DNA from 3 places in the Streptomyces sp. NBC_00009 genome. Region 2 is predicted to be linked to each of the others. Evidence: riboswitches for the same ligand, from Rfam matches in the RefSeq annotation. Region 2 holds a riboswitch; each other region holds the start of a gene.
What was found. Region 2 has a riboswitch for cyclic di-AMP ahead of OHA58_RS21065 (transglycosylase family protein). Riboswitches for the same ligand answer to the same signal wherever they lie in the genome.
Positions count from the first base shown of each region.

Region 1: another riboswitch for cyclic di-AMP. It lies ahead of OHA58_RS13720 (NlpC/P60 family protein); the one in region 2 lies ahead of OHA58_RS21065 (transglycosylase family protein).
Region 3: another riboswitch for cyclic di-AMP. It lies ahead of OHA58_RS38240 (transglycosylase SLT domain-containing protein); the one in region 2 lies ahead of OHA58_RS21065 (transglycosylase family protein).

Region 1 covers NZ_CP108312.1:3,096,787-3,103,299, reverse strand. The annotation lists gene OHA58_RS13735 (NlpC/P60 family protein) at 1-192, opposite strand, end outside; gene OHA58_RS13730 (hypothetical protein) at 486-839, shown strand; gene OHA58_RS13725 (tellurite resistance/C4-dicarboxylate transporter family protein) at 817-1,788, opposite strand; gene OHA58_RS13720 (NlpC/P60 family protein) at 1,816-2,979, opposite strand; cyclic di-AMP (ydaO/yuaA leader) riboswitch at 2,988-3,151, opposite strand; gene pcrA (DNA helicase PcrA) at 3,406-5,916, shown strand; gene OHA58_RS13710 (M23 family metallopeptidase) at 5,944-6,513, opposite strand, start outside.
Region 2 covers NZ_CP108312.1:4,646,103-4,652,615, reverse strand. The annotation lists gene OHA58_RS21085 (exopolyphosphatase) at 1-380, opposite strand, end outside; gene OHA58_RS21080 (DUF501 domain-containing protein) at 377-907, opposite strand; gene OHA58_RS21075 (septum formation initiator family protein) at 990-1,478, opposite strand; gene eno (phosphopyruvate hydratase) at 1,582-2,868, opposite strand; gene OHA58_RS21065 (transglycosylase family protein) at 3,188-3,868, opposite strand; cyclic di-AMP (ydaO/yuaA leader) riboswitch at 3,873-4,089, opposite strand; gene OHA58_RS21060 (transglycosylase family protein) at 4,214-5,212, opposite strand; gene OHA58_RS21055 (cytochrome P450) at 5,352-6,513, opposite strand, start outside.
Region 3 covers NZ_CP108312.1:8,398,672-8,405,184, reverse strand. The annotation lists gene OHA58_RS38260 (isoprenylcysteine carboxyl methyltransferase family protein) at 1-170, shown strand, start outside; gene OHA58_RS38255 (NAD(P)/FAD-dependent oxidoreductase) at 167-1,180, shown strand; gene OHA58_RS38250 (flavodoxin family protein) at 1,601-2,338, shown strand; gene OHA58_RS38245 (IS110 family transposase) at 2,679-3,881, shown strand; cyclic di-AMP (ydaO/yuaA leader) riboswitch at 4,913-5,107, shown strand; gene OHA58_RS38240 (transglycosylase SLT domain-containing protein) at 5,112-5,876, shown strand; gene OHA58_RS38235 (glycoside hydrolase family 43 protein) at 6,113-6,513, shown strand, end outside.

The sequences.
Region 1 (6,513 bases), 1.5 Mb from region 2:
GGCCTTCTCGGCCTCCTGGTAGAGCCGGTCGACCTTCGCCTTCACCTGACTCGGGGTGAGCCGGGGGTCCGCGTGCGCCGCGCCGTCCAGGGCGGTGGCGGTCGCCGCGGAGGCGAGAGCGAGGGTCGCCGCGGTGCGGGCCGTGGGGCCGGTGAGCGAGCGCTGTCGGGGCTTGCGGTGCGCTGCCGACACGAGGGGCACGTCCTTCCGGTACGTACTGCTTACGCGTCCGGCGGCGGCCCGCACAGGGGGAGCGGGCCGCCGCCGGACCTTTCTCGGCGGTAGGTGCCCGACTACCGCCCCTGAGCGGGGCGGCGGTGGGGAGCCGGTCACCTGAGGAAGGACGCTAAACCTGACCGTCACGGGTTGGTGATGGATTGTCCGCAACTGGCCCTTGTGTTCCGCGTGTGACCGTATGTGACCGGCGGGGGATCGGTGCGGGCCGGTTCATGGGGGCAGTGAGGCCCCGGCTAGGCTCGCCGGTCATGGACGTACTCATCCACCTCTTCGTCGGCCTGCACATCATCGGCATCGCCTCGCTTCTCGGTGGGTTCCTCACCCAGATGAAGGCGATGGGCAAGGGAACGGCCCGGTTCGTCCCGGCGATGCTGCACGGTGCGCTGACCATGCTGGTCACGGGTGTCGTCCTGGTGGGCCTGAATCAGGCGGACGACAACACCGTGAACAACATCAAGATCGGCGTGAAGCTCGCGCTGCTGATCGTGATCCTCGGCCTCGTGTACGTGAAGCGGGACGACGAGAAGGTGGACAAGGGCCTCTTCGGCCTCGTCGGCCTCCTGACCACCGCGAACATCTTCATCGCGGTGCTCTGGACCTGAGCCGGCGTGCTGCTCCGGACCTGAACGTCCCGATCAGGGTGGCGAGCCACGCGGCCACCGCGATCCACACCAGCACCTGCCCCGGCCCTCTGAGCCAGGGCACATCGGCGGCGGCGCCCACGGACAGTGCCGCCGCCGCTGCCATTCCCAGAGGGAAGACCGTCGACCAGCGCCGCACGTCGTAGCGCGGCCGGGGCCACCGCACCTCCGCCAGCGCCAGCACCACGTACCAGGCCATATCGAGCGCGAGCAGCAGAAAGCTCATGGTGCGCAGGGCGCCCGTGTCGTCCTCGTTCCACAGACCCGTAGCGACGAGCTTCGACGCGGCGAGGGCGGAGATGGCGAGCGCGCCGCCCGCGACCCACTGGTCCCCGGCGCCGGAGGCCACCTCGCGCAGGTCGAAGTGGAGCAGTGCGAAGCAGTACAGGACGACCCCGCCCCAGAAGAGCACCATCCCGGTGTACGCGAGCCAGTGCGCGCCGACCGCGGGCGCGAGCGTCGCCGCCAGGACGACGAGGCCCTGCGTCGCGACACAGCCGAGGAACACGCCCCCCGGCATCCGCGGCTCCCAGCGCCGTACGACGTTGATCAGGAGCGCCGGCCAGACGAGCGCGGCCAGGGCGAGGAGCGCCTCGGCCAGGGTCTGCCAGCCGAACATGGAGATCCGGGTGCCGAGGACGGTCGTCGCCGCGACCGCGGTGAGCGCGGGCGGGGTGCCGGCCTCGGACTGCCAGCGGTCGCGCTCCCGCACCAGCCGGTTCGCGAAGTCCGCCGCGAGGGCGAGCCAGAGGGCCGCGGCGAGCACCAGCATGATGCCCGACAGCACCGAGTGACCGGTCAGGTTCAGGCCGACCGAGATGATGCCGGTGGCCATGACGGCGGCGCCGGCGGCCGGCGGGAGCTGGGACCACGTGGGTCCGGGACGTGAGGTTGCGTTCGGGCCGCGCACCGCCCGAACGTAACCCCACGAAGCCGGTCAGGCCGGGCGCACCACGCTGTGGATCGGCATGTAGTAGATCGACTCGACGCGGACGTTCGCGCCCGGCTTGGGGGCGTGGATCATCTTGCCGTCGCCGATGTAGATGCCGACGTGGCTGATGTCGTCGTAGAAGAAGACCAGGTCACCGGGCTGGGCGTTGGCCGTGGTGACGGTCGTGCCGACCTTGACCTGGTCCCAGGTCGTGCGCGGCAGCGATATGCCGGCCGCCTTCCACGCGGCCTGCGTGAGGCCCGAGCAGTCGTACGAGTCCGGGCCGGTGGCGCCCCACACGTACGGCTTGCCCATCTGTGACTCGGCGAAGTCGATGACCTTCGCGGCCTTGGCGGCGTAGCCGGTGCCGGTGCTTCCGGAGCCCGTACCCGTACCCGAACCGCTGCCGGTACCCGGGTCCTCCTTCTGGCGTGCCTCCTCGGCCGCCTTGCGCTTGGCCTCCGCCTCGGCCTGCTGACGCGCCAGCTCCTCCGCCTTCTTCCTGGCGGCCTCCTGCTTCTTCTTCTCGATCGCCGCGAGCCGCGCCTTCTCCTCTGCGGTCAGCTTCGACAGGAGTTGCCGGGCATCGCCGAGCTTCTGCTGGACGTCCCTCTTCGTGCTCCTGAGCGTGGCCTGCGAAGTGGTCAGCGTCTCCAGGCTCTTGGCCGCCTCGGTGCGCTTCTTCGTGGTGGCGGCCTGCTCGGTCTGGTAGTCGTCGACGGCCTTCTTCTGGCGGCTCGTGAGCCGGCTCATCAGCTGGTCCTGGTCGAAGTAGTCCTGCGCGTCGTCGGCGAGGAGCAGCGTCGCGGTGTCGGAGACGGCGCCCGTGCGGTACTGGGCGGCGGCGAAGGTGCCGAGCTCCTGGCGGGCCTTGTTGAGCTTCTCGGTGCGCTGCGCGACGTCGTCGAGCAGGTCGCCGACGCGCTTCTGCTGCTTGGTGGTGCGCTCCTTGGCCGCGTTGTACTTCTCCGTGGCGACGCCCGCCTGGTGGTAGAGGGTGTCGACCTTCTTCTGGACCTCTTCCAGGCTCGGCTTCGGCGGCGCGGAGGGGGCAGCGGTCGCGCTCTGCGAGAGCAGGGCGATGGACGTGAGGGCCGCCGTGGTGATTCCGACGACAGGGGCCGTGCGGGGACCGGCTGTCCTGCTGCGCGGCTTGCGGTGCGACGCCAAGGGGCGCGTCTCCTTCCCATGACCGCCTACCGGGTTAGCTGTCGGGTTCGGGCGGAGATTCGGAAGGCTGCCCTACGGCCGCGCCCTGACGGGTCGTCGGCCGATTCACCCCAAAGGTCGTGGGTCCCCGGTTCCATGCCTCTCGGCGTACTGAACTCAGCGGGGGCGACCCGTTCGCGGCGCGGTTGCCGGCGGGGGGACGGGCGGCCCGCGGAGCACGCTAGCCAACTCGTGTGGCTGCTGTGAAGGTTGATGTTCGATATGCCCGATACATTTTCGTGACCTTCGGCAATCTTGTTCGTGACCTCCGGTAACTCTCACGGAGGGTGATTCCCGCACTACGAGAGGTGGCCGGGCCCGCGAAGTCGGGGGGAAGTTTCCGGGGCGGCCGTGGGTGTCAGTGGGGCGGCCTAGACTCGTAGAGCGATGAGCAGCCTCTTTGACGACAGCTTCCTGGCGGACCTCACGGCTTCGAAGGCCAGTGAGGAGCATGCCCCGCCGCCGCCCGAGGACGACACGGCTCCGGAGCACGTTCCGGACGACCTGTTCGGCGGGAAATTCGACGTGCCTCCGGCCAGAGACGCGTACTACCGCGGCGGCGCCCCCCGCCCGGCGCTCGACCCGGCGGCGCTCCTCGACGGGCTGAACGAGAACCAGAAGGCCGCCGTCGTCCACGGCGGCTCCCCGCTGCTCATCGTGGCGGGCGCGGGTTCCGGCAAGACCCGCGTGCTCACGCACCGCATCGCGTATCTCCTCGCCGAGCGCGGTGTGCACCCCGGCCAGATCCTCGCGATCACGTTCACGAACAAGGCCGCGGGCGAGATGAAGGAGCGCGTCGAGTCCCTCGTCGGCCCGCGGGCGAACGCGATGTGGGTGTCGACGTTCCACAGCGCCTGCGTCCGTATCCTGCGCCGCGAGTCGAAGAAGCTCGGCTTCACATCGTCGTTCTCGATCTACGACGCCGCCGACTCCAAGCGCCTCATGGCCCTGGTCTGCCGCGACCTCGACCTGGACCCGAAGAAGTTCCCGCCGAAGTCCTTCAGCGCCAAGATCTCGAACCTGAAGAACGAGCTCATCGACGAGGAGGACTTCGCAGCTCAGGCCGCCGACGGCTTCGAGAAGACCCTCGCCCAGGCCTACGCGATGTACCAGTCCCGCCTCCGCGAGGCGAACGCGCTGGACTTCGACGACCTGATCATGACGACGGTAAACCTCCTGCGCGCCTTCCCGGACGTCGCCGAGCACTACCACCGGCGCTTCCGCCACGTCCTGGTCGACGAGTACCAGGACACGAACCATGCGCAGTACGCGCTGGTCAGGGAGCTGGTGGGGTCGGCCGGCAGCGTCCGCGCGGAGGACGAGCCGCCCCGCACGGACGACCTCCCGCCGGCCGAGCTGTGCGTCGTGGGTGACGCCGACCAGTCGATCTACGCGTTCCGCGGAGCCACCATCCGCAACATCCTCCAGTTCGAGGAGGACTACACCGACGCGACGACGATCCTGCTCGAGCAGAACTACCGCTCGACGCAGACCATCCTCTCCGCGGCCAACGCGGTCATCGAGCGCAACGAATCCCGCCGCCCCAAGAACCTGTGGACGAACGCGGGCGCGGGCGCGCAGATCACCGGCTACGTCGCGGACACCGAGCACGACGAGGCGCAGTTCGTCGCCGACGAGATCGACCGGCTCACGGACGCGCGCGACGCGAAGGCCGGCGACGTCGCCGTCTTCTACCGGACGAACGCGCAGTCCCGTGTCTTCGAAGAGATCTTCATCCGCGTCGGCCTGCCCTACAAGGTCGTCGGCGGAGTCCGCTTCTACGAGCGCAAGGAGGTCAGGGACGTCCTGGCCTATCTGCGGGTGCTCGCCAACCCCGAGGACTCCGTCCCCCTGCGCCGCATTCTCAATGTGCCGAAGCGCGGCATCGGCGACCGCGCCGAGGCGATGATCGATGCGCTCTCCCAGCGCGAGAAGATCTCCTTCCCGCAGGCGCTGCGCCGCGTCGACGAGGCATACGGCATGGCGGCCCGCTCGACGAACGCGGTGAAGCGGTTCAACACGCTGATGGAGGACCTCCGCACGATCGTTGAGTCGGGCGCGGGCCCGGCCACGGTCCTGGAGGCCGTACTCGAACGGACCGGCTATCTCGCCGAGTTGCAGTCGTCGACGGACCCGCAGGACGAGACGCGCATCGAGAACCTTCAGGAACTCGCGGCCGTGGCACTGGAGTTCGAGCAGGAGAGCGCGACGGCGGACGGCGCGGCCGAGGGTGAGGGCGAGGCGAGCGTCGGTACGCTCTCCGAGTTCCTGGAGCGGGTCGCGCTCGTCGCCGACTCCGACCAGATCCCGGACGAGGAGGACGACGGCTCCGGCGTCATCACGCTGATGACACTGCACACGGCCAAGGGCCTTGAGTTCCCGGTCGTCTTCCTGACCGGCATGGAGGACGGCGTCTTCCCGCACATGCGCTCCCTCGGCCAGGTCAAGGAGCTGGAGGAGGAGCGCCGGCTCGCCTACGTCGGCATCACGCGCGCGCGTGAGCGCCTGTATCTGACGCGCTCCACGCTGCGCAGCGCCTGGGGCCAGCCCTCGTACAACCCGCCGTCGCGCTTCCTGGAGGAGATCCCGGACGCGCATCTGGAGTGGAAGCGGACCGGCGCCATGGCGCCCGCCAAGTCGGCGGGACCGACGAGCGGCATCGCTGCGTCCCTCTCGTCGTCGCGCTCGCGCTCGACACCGGCGTTCGCCACACGCCGGGCGACGGAGAAGCTCGTCGTCGCGCTCTCGGTGGGAGACCGGGTCACGCACGACCAGTTCGGCCTCGGCACGGTCGTCGGCGTCAAGGGCACGGGGGCGAACGCGGAGGCGACGGTCGACTTCGGCGAGCCCAAGCCGAAGCGCCTGCTGCTGCGGTACGCGCCGGTGGAGAAGCTGTAGGGAAGGCCGCTGACGGGAGGCTCGGCCCTACGTCGGGTCGAGCCCGTGGCTGCGGAGCCACGGGAGCGGGTCGACGGCCGAGCCGCCGCCGGGACGCACCTCGAAGTGCAGGTGCGGACCGGTGGAGTTGCCGGAGTTCCCGGAGTGCGCGATGACGTCACCGGCTTTGACCGGTCCGCTCATCACGGTGTGGCTGGAGAGGTGGCAGTACCAGGTCTCCGTGCCGTCCTTCGCCGTCAGGATCGTCATGTTCCCGTACGCGCTGTTCCACTGCGTACGGACGGTGCCGTCGGTCGCGGCCATCACCGGGGTGCCGTACGAGACGGGGAAGTCGATGCCGGTGTGCACGGACATCCAGTTGATGCCGGCCTGCCCGTAGTACGCGCTCAGCCCGCGCTGCTTGACCGGGAGGACGAACTTGGGCCGCAGGCGCTCCTTGCGCGCCGCTTCCTCCGCCGCCTGCTTCCGCTCGGCCTGCTGCTTGGCCCTGAGGTCGATACGTTCCTGGGTGCGGCTCGCCCGGTCGGCGAAGTCGCCCGCGTCCGCGGAGAGGCCCGCGAGCTGGGTGTCGAGCTTGTTGTTGGCGACGGAGGGCTT
Region 2 (6,513 bases):
GTCAGCTCCTTCGTCGCGCCGGTGAAGGAGAACTCGGCCTCCTGGTCACCGGTGATGACCTCGGGCTCGACGCCCAGGATGTCCATGACCCCGCGCACGAAGTCGTCCCGGTTCTCGGCGTCGCGGGATGCGGACGTGGCCACGAACCGGATCTTCTCGGCGCCGTGCGCCTTGATGACCTCGGCGTACTCGCGGCAGGCCGCGAAGGTGCGCTCCAGCGCCTCGGGCGCGAGGCGTCCCGTGCGGTCCACGCCCTGCCCGAGCCGCACGATCGTCATGCGGCGGTCCAGTTCGACGAGTTCACCCGTGGCGGGGTCGGCGTCGGCGACGAGCAGCCGGATCGAGTTCGTGCCGCAGTCGACGGCGGCGACCCTGGTCACTCGCTCTCCTCGGGCGCGGCCGACACGCAGGGGCCCTTCGCCCACCACTCGGGCAGCATCGCGATGGCCTCGTCGCCGAGCGGGTTCACGCCCGGGCCCGCGGCCAGGGAGTGGCCGACCAGGACGTGCAGGCACTTCACCCGGTCCGGCATGCCGCCCGCGCTCGGGAAACCCTCGAGGACCTCGATGGCGTCACGGCGCGCGATGTAGTCCTCGTGCGCCTTGCGGTACGCGTCCGCGAGCTCGGGATCCGTCTGAAGGCGCTCCGTCATCTCCTTCATGACGCCGTTCGCCTCCAGCGTGCCGATCGCGGACGCGGCGCGCGGGCACGTGAGGTAGTACGTCGTCGGGAAGGGCGTGCCGTCCTCGAGGCGGGGGGCCGTCTCGACCACGTCCGGGTTGCCGCACGGGCAGCGGTGCGCGATGGCCCGCAGGCCGCGCGGCGGGCGGCCGAGCTGCTCCTTGAACGCCTGGATGTCGGCGTCCGTGGGCGTGGTCGGCTCGGTCTGGGGCGGGGGCGTGTCCATGCCTGGGGGCTTTCCTTCAGTGAACTTCGGTGGGGGTACTACGGATTCGGAGCTTCGGGCTTCGGGCTTCAGTGAGGGCGGGTCAGTTGTCGGGGCGGTCGGCCTTGTCGACGCCGTCCCAGACGTTCGAGTACCAGGGCCGGCCCTTCGCGCTCCCCTCGGAGCGGGTGCGCTTGGCCGCGTCGGGGTCGCGCGCGACGTAGCCGGTCTCGCCCGGCATCACCAGGTGGAGCCGGTCGCGGATCCGCTGCTCGGCGTACGAGTCGTCCTGCCAGCGTGCCTTCTCGTCGCGCAGCCTGTCGACCCTGCTCTGGGCCTCCTGCTGCCGGCGCTGGAGGTCGGCGATCTCCCCGCGCTGGGAGACGTACTGCCTTATGGGGTAGGCGAGCGCGACGACCAGGGTGCACAGGACGAGGGCCAGGAGTGCCGCGCGGCCGGTGAGGCGGGAGCGGCGGGCCTGGCGTCTGGTCTGGGAGCGGTAGACGCGCTCGGCGGTCTGCTCGCCGAGCAGACGCAGCCGGGTCGCGGTGGAGAACCGGTCACGGTCCCTGTCCCGGACTCTCCCGGCCATGTTCGCGCCTCCCCTTTACGTGCGTACGTCCCCGCACACGGTACGGGACCGGGTGCGGGGACGTACGTACGACGCTTCCTAAGGCAGTGCCTTAAGGGTGCGCTCAGCCCTTGAAGCGCGGGAAGGCGCTGCGGCCGGCGTAGACCGCGGCGTCGTCGAGGATCTCCTCGATGCGCAGGAGCTGGTTGTACTTGGCGACGCGGTCCGAGCGGGCCGGGGCGCCGGTCTTGATCTGGCCGCAGTTCACCGCGACGGCGAGGTCGGCGATGGTGACGTCCTCGGTCTCGCCGGAGCGGTGGGACATCATGCACTTGAAGCCGTTGCGCTGGGCCATCTCGACGGCGTCCAGGGTCTCGGTCAGCGAACCGATCTGGTTGACCTTGACGAGCAGGGCGTTGGCGGAGCCCTCCTCGATGCCGCGGGCGAGTCGCTCGGGGTTGGTGACGAAGAGGTCGTCGCCGACGATCTGGACCTTGTCGCCCAGCTTCTCGGTGATGACGTTCCAGCCGGCCCAGTCGTCCTCGTACAGCGGGTCCTCGATGGAGACCAGCGGGTACGCGGAGACGAGCTCCTCGTAGTACTCGGTCATCTCGGCGGCCGAGCGGGACTTGCCCTCGAACTCGTACTTGCCGTCCTTGTAGAACTCGGACGCGGCGACGTCGAGCGCGAGCGCGATCTGCTCACCGGGGACGTAACCGGCCTGCTTGATGGCCTCGAGGATGAGGTCGAGGGCCTCTCGGTTCGAGCCGAGGTTCGGGGCGAAGCCGCCCTCGTCGCCCAGGCCGGTGGACAGGCCCTTGGTCTTCAGCACCTTCTTGAGGGTGTGGTAGACCTCGGCGCCCCAGCGAAGGGCCTCGGAGAAGGACTCCGCGCCGATCGGCGCGATCATGAACTCCTGGATGTCGACGTTGGAGTCGGCGTGCGACCCACCGTTGAGGATGTTCATCATCGGGACGGGCAGCAGGTGCGCGTTCGGACCGCCGAGGTAGCGGAACAGCGGCAGGTCGCTGGCCTCGGAGGCGGCGTGCGCGACGGCGAGGGAGACGCCGAGGATGGCGTTGGCGCCGAGCGAGCCCTTGTTGTCGGTGGCGTCCAGGTCGAACATCGCCTGGTCGATCAGGCGCTGCTCGGTGGCGTCGTAGCCGACGAGCTCCGGGCCGATCTGCTCGATGACGGCGAGGACGGCCTTCTCGACACCCTTGCCCTGGTACCGGTTCGGGTCACCGTCGCGGAGTTCGATGGCCTCGAACGCGCCGGTGGACGCACCGGACGGGACAGCGGCACGACCGGTGCTGCCGTCGTCGAGGCCGACCTCGACCTCGACCGTGGGGTTGCCTCGGGAGTCCAGGATTTCCCGGGCTACGACGACGTCGATGGACGGCACGAGCATCTCCTTCTGGGATGTGACGCAACTACGCCGGGCCGCATGGTCCGGCAACACCTGAGCCTATCCGGCTCCAGGCACCGGCCAGCCGACCGACCGGCCCGTGGACAAAACCGAGAGCGAATTGTTTCCGAACGGAACAAAAAATCCCGGCCGACAACGGACGAAAGCCCAGGACCCCTCACACACCAAAGCCCCGCCCCGGGCGCGACGGGGGAATGCGCACCCGGGGCGGGGAGTCCTTGGGGGAAACCTGGAGTGGTACCGGCCGTCCGCCGAAAGCCGGTACCCGAGCGGCCTGGGGGCTGCTGCTCTCCTCTATTACTTACTTGAGGTGGAGCTGCTGGCCCGGGTAGATCAGGTCGGCGTCCTCGACGATGTCCTTGTTCAGCTTGAAGAGCTTCGCCCAGCCGCCCTTGGTGTCGTGCGCCTCGGCGATGCTGCTGAGGGTGTCGCCGGCCTTCACCTTGTACTCGCCGTCACCCTTCTTGACCTTCTTGCCGGTCGGGGTCTTGACGGTCTTCTTCGACTCCTGCTTCGGGGCGGCAGGCGCCGTGCGCTCCTGGCTGCGGGTGGCCGGCTGCTCGGCCTTGCGCTCCGGCTGCGGGGCGGCGGCCGGGGCGGAGCCGGTCGAGGCGGCGGACAGGCCCACGCCACAGCTCGGCCAGGCACCCTTGCCCTGGCTGGCCAGGACCTTCTCGGCGACGGCTATCTGCTGCGCCTTGGAGGCCTTGTCAGCGGTGGAGGCGTACGCGGTGCCGCCGTACGCGGCCCAGGTGGACGAGGAGAACTGGAGGCCGCCGTAGTAGCCGTTGCCCGTGTTGATCGACCAGTTGCCGCCGGCCTCGCACTGCGCGACCGCGTCCCACTCGGAGGCGGTGGCGGCGGAGGCGCCGGTGGCACCCATCAGCGGGACGGCGACAGCGGCACCGGCGACACCGGCGAGCGTGGCGACACGGACTGCCTTGGACGGGCGGCGGTGCTTGCCCTTGCTGGAAAACAGCATCGAGAGATCCCCTCACCGACGCCTACGAGGTGAGCTGTCGGGTTCGGGCCGGATGAGTGCCCGGTCGCACGTCCTGCGTGCGACTTAACCCCAAGCCGGTCGTTCGGCCGTCTCTCAACGGCCGGGGCCGGCACTTACCTTGGGTCCCCCGCTCCTGCCTACGGCGCTTACGCGACGACTGTTCCCGTACGGACATTGGCAGGATTCGGCGTGACATCCGACGGGGCCCGCGGTGGCGAGCGGTGATGACCGTAAGCAGTGGATCGCCCGAATTTCAAAGACGATCAGGGCCTTTGAGACCCATCTCTCACTCTCGCAAAAGCGGACATCACGCCCGAACTGCCGCTACTTTTCGCCCGATTCGAGCCCAAGATCCAGACTCTGACCAGGAAGGATGAGGTCGGGATCGGCGCCGACCGTCTTCTTGTTCTCGGCGTACAGGGCGGCCCATCCGCCGTCCACGTCATGGGTGTCGGCGATGTCCCAGAGGTTGTCGCCGGCACGCACGGTATAGGCGCCTTCGTCCGTATTCGCGCCCTTGCGCCCGCTTTCGCCACCGCGCGAGGCGTGGCGGCCCGAGCCGTCGTCGGCACGCGAGGAGCCCGCCGCATCGTCCTCGGCGGCGTCGCCGCGGTGCCGGCCGGAGGCGGGCGCCGTGGCGGAGTCCGAGCCGCCGGAGGCCTCCGGCGAGGGCGTGCCGGAGGTCGGAGTCGAGCCGGAAGTCGAGCCGTCCTGGCCGGACTTGTCACTCTTGGAGTCATTCGCGGTGTCACCTGAGGTATCACCCGAGATGTCGCGATCCTCCCCTCGGGAGTCGTCCTTAGCGCCCGAGGAGGCGGAGTCCGCCGGCTCGTCGCTCGCGTCGTCCTTCGCGGTGTCGCCGTTCGCCGCGTCGTCACTGCCGGAGTCGCCGGCGGACGCGGACGGGGTCGGCAGGGCCGCCCCGGGATCGACGTCGGCCGCCGCGTCGTCCGTCGTGAGGCCCGAGGTGACCGAGCAGACCGGCCACGCCCGCGGACCCTGGTCGGCGAGGACCTTCTCGGCGACGGCTATCTGCTGCGAGCGGCTGGCCTGGTCGGCGCGCGGCGCGAAGTCGAGGCCGCCGTAGTCCTCCCAGGTCTCCTGCGAGAACTGGAGCCCGCCGTAATAGCCGTTGCCCGGATCGGCGCTCCAGGAGCCGCCGCTCTCGCACTCGGCGAGCTTGTCCCACGTGGCCGTCGACGCGGCGCTCGCGCTGGTCGCGCCGAGCAGGGGGATCGCGATGGCGGAGCCGGCCACTCCCGCGGCGACGAGGAGCGCGGGAGCCTGGCGGGGGCGACGGTGACGACCGTTCCCGGTGAGCATGGAGGCGCCTTTCGGTGGCTCGGGGAATGCTGCGGCGGGTGGTGCCGCGATGACTGGTGAACGTAGCGGGAGTCGAACGCTTGTCACAAGTCGATGCAGCCGAGATCACGTGAAAGTCACAGTCTTGACGGACCGTCAGCTACGGGGCTTTGTCCGGGCCCTCCTGATGCGGTGTGAACTCGACCGGAAGCGTGCGCAATCCCCGCATGATGAGCCCGCCACGCCAGCGCAAATCGGCAGGATCCCCCGCGAGTCGCAGGTCCGGAAGGCGCGTCAGAAGCGTGGCGAGGGCGGTCTGTCCTTCCAGGCGCGCGAGCGGGGCGCCGAGGCAGTAGTGGATGCCGTGCCCGTATCCGAGGTGCTGATTGTCACGCCGGGAGAGGTCGAGGGTGTCGGGCTCGTCGAAGCGCGCCGGGTCACGGTCGGCGGCGGCGAGCACCACGAGGACGGGGTCGCCGGCGGCGATGTCCTGCCCGCCGACGGTCAGCGGCTCGGTCGCGAAGCGCCACGTGGCGAGCTCCACCGGGCCGTCGTAGCGCAGGAGTTCCTCGATGCCGGTCTCCAGGAGGCCGGGTTCGGCGGCGCCGGGGGCCAGCGACCGCTGGAGCCGCTCGCGCTGCTCGGGGTGGGTGAGCAGGGCATATGTTCCGTTGCCGATGAGGTTGATGGTGGTCTCGAAACCGGCGAACAGGAGGATGAAGGCCATCGCCGCAGCCTCGTTCTCGGTGAGGTGCTCACCGTGGTCGGAGGCGCGGATGAGGCCGGAGATCAGGTCGTCGCCGGGCTCGTCCCGCTTGCGGTGGATGAGCTCGACGAGGTAGTTCCGGATCTTCTTCACGGCGCGGGCGACCCCGCCGCGCGGGCCCTTGCCGTGGCGGATCATCATGCCCGCCCAGTCCCGCAGGTCGTCCTGGTCCTCGCGCGGGACGCCCAGCAGGTCGCAGATCGCGTAGATGGGGAGCGGGAAGGCGAAGTCGTGGATGAGGTCCGCCTCGCCCTTGGCGGCGAACTCGTCGATGAGCCGGTCGGTCAACTCCTGCACGCGGGCGGCGAATTCGGCCACCCGGCGCGGGGTGAACGCCTTCGAGACGAGGCGGCGCAGGCGCGTGTGGTCCGGCGGGTCGATGTTGAGCAGATGCGTCATCAGCTCGGCCTTGCGCTCGCCCGGGATGCCGGTCTTGCCCTTGGCGTGGGCGGGCTCGTCGTGGTGTGCCGGGTTCTTGGACAGGCGCTGGTCGGCCAGCGCCTGCTTCGCGTCCGCGTACCGCGTGACCAGCCAGGCCTCGACACCGCTGGGGAGC
Region 3 (6,513 bases), 3.8 Mb from region 2:
GGCACCCCAACTATGCGGCCGTCGTCGCCGAGGGCGTCGCCCTTCCGCTGATCCACACCGCCTGGGTCACAGCGACCTTGTTCACCCTGCTCAACGCCGCTCTGCTCGCCGTCCGCATTCGCTGCGAGAACCGGGCCCTGGCCGCCTCGACCACGCCCGCTGCGGCGTGATCGACGTACTGGTGGCGGGCGGCGGGCCGGCCGGTCTGGCCGCCGCCATCCACGCCGCGCTCGCCGGCCTGGAGACAGTCGTCGTCGAACCCCGCACCGCGCCCGTGGACAAGGCCTGCGGAGAGGGCGTCATGCCGAGCGGTGTCGCCGCACTGCGAGGACTGGGCATCCAGGTCACCGGCCACGAACTGCGCGGCATCCGCTACGTGGACGGCACGGCACGCGCCGAAGCGTGCTTCCGCGACCGTAGCGGGCTGGGAATCCGCCGTACGACGCTGCACGCGGCGCTTCACCGGCGCGTTCTTGATCTCGGCGTGCGGATGGTGACGGGCAAGGTCGGCGCAGTGCACCAGAGCGCCGACTCTGTCACCGCGGCGGGCACGAGAGCCCGCTGGCTGATCGCCGCTGACGGCCTGCACTCCCCCGTGCGGCGGACGGTGGGACTGGAGCTGCCCGGCGTCAAAGACGGCCGCTACGGACTTCGCCGGCACTTCCGCGTCGAGCCATGGACCGACTTCGTGGAGGTCCACTGGTCCGGTGAGGGCGAGGCCTATGTGACACCGGTCGGCGAGGACCTGGTGGGCGTCGCGATCCTCAGCCGCTGCCGCCGCAGCTACGACCAGCACCTCGCCGGCTTCCCCGCCCTCACGGCGTCGCTCCGCGGTGCGGCCGCGACCGACGTACGTGGCGCGGGACCGCTGCGGCAGCGTGCACGACGCAGAGTCGCCGGCCGTGTCCTGCTCGTCGGAGACGCTGCGGGTTACCTGGACGCCCTCACCGGCGAGGGCATCGCTCTCGGCCTTGCGACGGCACGGGCAGCCGTCCGCTGCCTGGCCGCCGGACGACCGCAGGAGTACGAGCGCGCCTGGACGCGGCTGACCCGTCGCCACCGGCTGCTCACCGGCGCCCTCCTGGCCGCGGGCCGCCGTCCTGGCACCGCCCGCCTCATCGTCCCGGCGGCATCCCGGATGTCACCGGTATTCTCCGCGGCGGTTCACGCGTTGGAGTAGGTGAGCATCCGATCAATGTTCAAGGGGCTCTGCCCGTTTCACCCGCTTCGATTCGCCAGGTTGGTGTGGACTCTCCGGTGAGTTCGCACCGCCACCTATCTCGCCACCTGGCCGGCGGAGGCGGGGAACTCCATGTGGTGGTGCGGGATCGCCACAGCGCTTGGCAGAGGCCCTCTCCGGAAATTTGGGATCGGGCGAGCGCGCCATTCATCCGGGCATGGTTGAGGACCTCGCCGTCGCGACCCGTGATCTGTACCAGCAGGCCGCACAGCGCCTACCCGGGATCAGCCGACCGCATGTGCAGACCACCAGGGCCATTCGGAGGCTCTGCTGTGGCGGCTGCCGCCGGCCGGGCCCCACGCCAGGCAAAGTGGACAAGTCGCCGCGCACCAGGCGGCGACAGGGCTCTGGGAGGACCGCATGACCGCTTCGTCACCCGCCACCGACGTACCTCCGGCCCGGTACGACGACCTGCGGGCGCTGGTGATCAACTGCACCCTCAAACGCTCGCCGGAGACGAGCAACACCCAGGGCCTGATCGACCGCAGCACCGCAATCATGGAAGCCCAGGGAGTCCACGTCGACGTCGTCCGGGCCGTCGACCACGACATCGCCACGGGCGTATGGCCCGACATGACGGAGCACGGCTGGGAGACCGACGCCTGGCCGGACCTCTACCGTCAGGTCATGGCCGCCGACATCCTCGTGCTGGCCGGCCCGATCTGGCTGGGCGACAACAGCTCCGTGACGAAGCGGGTGATCGAACGCCTCTACGCCTGTTCCAGTCTTCTCAACGACGCAGGACAGTACGCCTATTACGGCCGTGTCGGCGGCTGCCTGATCACCGGCAATGAGGACGGCGTCAAACACTGCGCGATGAATGTCCTCTACAGCCTGCAACACCTGGGTTACACCATCCCTCCCCAGGCCGACGCCGGATGGATCGGTGAGGCCGGCCCCGGCCCCTCCTACCTCGACCCGGGCTCCGGCGGCCCCGAGAACGACTTCACCAACCGCAACACCACGTTCATGACCTGGAACCTGCTGCACCTGGCCCGGGCATTGAAAGATCTCGGTGGCATCCCCGCCTACGGCAACCAGCGCACCGCCTGGGACGCCGGCTGCCGCCACGACTACGAAAACCCGGAACACCGGTAGCGGCACCCGCAGGGAAACGGACCATCTCGACCCGGCGTCGGTCAGATGCCGTGCACGCCGCGAACGCCCGCACCCCCCGTTATCTTCTTCGCGGTCCTGCAAGAGGGCCGCTGGCCTCCGGGCCCGGCATGACTGTTCCCCCCTGTCGAACCGATGACCTGGGGGGTGGTGTCACCGGGCCCGAGAGGCGCCGTTGGAGACGCTGATGAGAGGTCCGACTACCGCCTGGCCTGGCGCAGTGCCCGGCCGCTTGCGGGCGGCAGGTCTGCATAACGTGGATGCGCGCATACGACGCCAACGCCCTGGCCAGCACCGCACGAACCCCGTTCGGGAGGATGAGTTGGACGAAATCGACGGCGTAGGCGTCTTCCTCGGCCTGGACGTCGGCAAGAGCGCCCATCACGGGCACGGCCTCACCCCGGCCGGCAAGAAGGTCTTCGACAGGCAACTGCCCAACAGCGAGCCGAAGCTGCGGGCCGTCTTCGACAAGCTGGCCGCGAAGTTCGGCACTGTGCTGGTGATCGTGGACCAGCCCGCCTCCATCGGAGCCCTGCCCCTGACCGTTGCCCGGAACGCCGGCTGCAAGGTCGCCTACCTGCCCGGACTCTCTATGCGGCGGATCGCCGATCTCTACCCAGGCGAGGCGAAGACCGACGCGAAGGACGCCGCGGTGATCGCGGACGCCGCCCGCACCATGCCGCACACCCTGCGCTCGCTGGAACTGACCGACGAGATCACCGCCGAACTGACCGTCCTGGTCGGCTTCGACCAGGACCTCGCGGCCGAAGCCACCCGCACCTCCAACCGGATACGCGGCCTGCTCACCCAGTTCCACCCCAGCCTGGAGCGTGTCCTTGGCCCGCGCCTGGACCACAGTGCCGTGACCTGGCTGCTGGAACGCTACGGATCCCCGGCCAGCTTGCGAAAGGCCGGTCGCCGCAGGCTCGTTCAGGTGATCCGGCCCAAGGCTCCGCGCATGGCTGCCCGGCTGATCGACGAGGTCTTCGACGCTCTCGACGAGCAGACCGTCGTGGTCCCGGGCACCAGCACCCTCGACGTCGTGATCCCGTCCCTGGCCCGTTCGCTCGCCGCCGTCCACGAACAGCGACGAGCCCTGGAAACGCAGATCGGGCAGCTGCTGGAGGCTCACCCTCTTTCCGCAGTCCTGACCTCGATTCCGGGGGTCGCGGTCAGGACCGCCGCCACCTTGCTGGTCACCGTCGGCGACGCAACCAGCTTCCCCACCGCCGCCCACCTGGCCTCCTACGCCGGCCTTGCCCCGACGACCAAGTCGTCCGGGACCTCGATCCACGGCGAACACGCGCCCAGAGGCGGCAACCGGCAGCTCAAACGCGCGATGTTCCTGTCCGCGTTCGCCGCCCTGCACGACCCCGCCTCCCGCACCTACTACGACCGATGCCGGGCCCGTGGGAAGACCCACACCCAGGCACTTCTCCGCCTAGCCCGCCAGCGGATCAACGTGCTGTTCGCGATGCTCCGCGACGGCACCTTCTACGAACCAAGAACCCCACGCCTCGCTTGACGAAAGACATAGAGGCCCCCCGGCACCAGCCGCCCGCGTCCCGTCAGCCCACCGCACAACCGGACCCGAGGAGGCGGCCCGTCCCACGGCTCACCACAACGCGGCGCTTCCTGCCTGCCTGCCTGGAAATAGGAACGCGCCGCTTCCATAAGCGCGTTCGGGCTCGCGTCCGGCAGGCCTTCGCCCGGATGAAGGGCTGAAATATCCCGCGTGACTGGCGAATCGCCGTCATGTTCCATGCGCCCGAGTAACCTCCTCTATTACTGCGCTTCTTCGCGGCGGGCCTTCGGCTCGTCAGTCGGCAGAGGATTTCAGCAGGCTCCTCCGGATCCGAGCCGAGGCCTTCACTGAGATACCAGTGACGATCGGCAACTGACTTCCCATCACATTCAGACCTCTTCTGAGCTCGCGCACATCCTGAGCCTGCAAGATCTCCGGGTGCAGCATCGTCGCCCTCACCTACGCGGCCCTCGGGTATCCCGCGAGCCCAGCAGGTCGGCAGGAAGTGCACTCCGATGATGGAGCCCGTCGGCCTCACCTCAGTCGACCCTCAGCCGAACCGCACAAGGCCACGTTCAGGCACCATCCCGATCGAGACCCGCTCATGAACCGTGCGGCGGGGACGTCCGTCGGGCCGCGCGACCGTGTAGGCATTGATGCCAATATGCCCCTTTAGGTAGTAAAAGTGACGTGGTGGTATGTCCACTTTTGCACTAAAAACTACCCTTTAGCATTATTGGCGGCGTGCGCGGAGTTACGCCTATATTGCAAGGCATTCATGCAAAATATCGCACTCTGATACGCGATCGGGCGGCATTCCAACCCGTATCCCATTCAGTGAACCGCGTCACACGAACGGACGCGGGCCCCGAGATCCGCTGAGCCCCACTTCCCTTCTGCGCAAAGAAGATTGGGCTTTTCGATCAACGAGAGCGGCGGGTTCCGGTCGCCAGACACAGGGCTCTCACATTTCGCGATCACAATTCTGGTCTTGTTCCGTCCGCGCTTTCTCGCCTAATGTCACCGTCAATCCGGATGGAACGCCGAATCCTGCCGCTGTCCGGAATCCCTCCCACCCACTCGATTACGCACGGCAGGAGCGGGGGACCCAGGTAAGCCGCCGATCTGGTTTCCGGAACGGCTCGGGGTGAAGTCGCATTCCTAGTGCGACCGGACATCTCCCGTCCGAACCCGACAGCTCACCTCGTAGGCGACGGAGAGGAATGCGCCATGCCCGCAAAGGGAAAGCACCGCCGCACCAAGTCCATCTCGTTCACCCGGGGACTCGCCGCCGCAGGCACAGGCGCGGCTGTGCTCGCTCTCCCGGTGCTCGGCGCGACCAGCGCCGTCGCGGCGACGGCCGCCCCGGCCGCAAAGAGCGCCGCGGCCCCCGCGACGTACGTCGTCGCCGCGGGCGACACCCTCAGCAAGATCGCCCGAGAGCACTCTCTGAGCGGCGGCTGGAAGCAGCTGTACCAGGACAACCGAGCCACCCTCGGTGACAACCCGGGGCTGATCCACCCCGGTGTCAAGCTCACGCTCGGCAAGAAGAGCACGGCCGAGCCCGCGCAGAAGCCGGCCGCCTCCAGGGCGTCCGCCGAGCGGGCCGACCGCTCCGAGGTCCGGACCACGCTCGCCGCCAAGCCTGCCGCTGCCCCGGCGAAGAAGTCCTACACCAACGACCTCGACGGCTGGATCAAGGAGTCGCTCGACATCATGGCCCAGCACAACATTCCCGGCTCCTACGACGGCATCCACCGCAACATCATGCGCGAGTCCTCCGGCAACCCGCTGGCCATCAACAACTGGGACTCCAACGCTGTCAAAGGAACCCCGTCCAAGGGACTCCTGCAGGTCATCGACCCCACGTTCAAGGCTTACCACGTGCCCGGCACCTCGATGAACAGCTACGACCCGGTCGCCAACATCACCGCCGCCTGCAACTACGCGGCCCACCGGTACGGCTCGATCGACAACGTGAACAGCGCGTACTGACAGTCGGTTTGGGCTCCGCCCCGGCTCAGCGCGGAGAGGACGCCGCAGTCCACTCGGCCTGAACGGAGCCCCAGCGACTGCCGGTTGAAGCGCATCGATGATGTGTGGCCCTGAAGTCCCGTAAGCACGAAGGGACTTCAGGGCCCTTTTGCATCCCGCCCAACCCCTTGCGCGCCATCACCCCCGTGCATATCCTCCCCGCGAATCGAAGCGCTTCGACAACGTGGAGAAACAGCATGGCAGACCCACACCCGGTCATCCCCGGGTTCCACCCGGACCCCAGCGTCTGCCGCGTCGGCGACGACTACTACCTCGCGTGCTCGAGCTTCGAGTACGTCCCCGGGGTGCCGCTCTTCCACAGTCGCGACCTGGTGCACTGGCGGCAGATCGGCAACGTCCTCGACCGGCCCGGCCAGCTGCGGCTGCCCTGGGACACGCCCTCCTCGGCCGGGATCTACGCGCCGACGCTGCGCCACCGCGACGGCCGCTTCTGGCTCATCACCACCAATGTGAGCGAGGGTGGCGGCAACCTGCTCGTCTGCGCCACCGACCCGGCGGGCCCCTGGTCGGACCCGGTCCCGCTGCCCGGCGTCCCCGGCATCGACCCGGATCTCGCCTGGGACGAGGACGGCGCGTG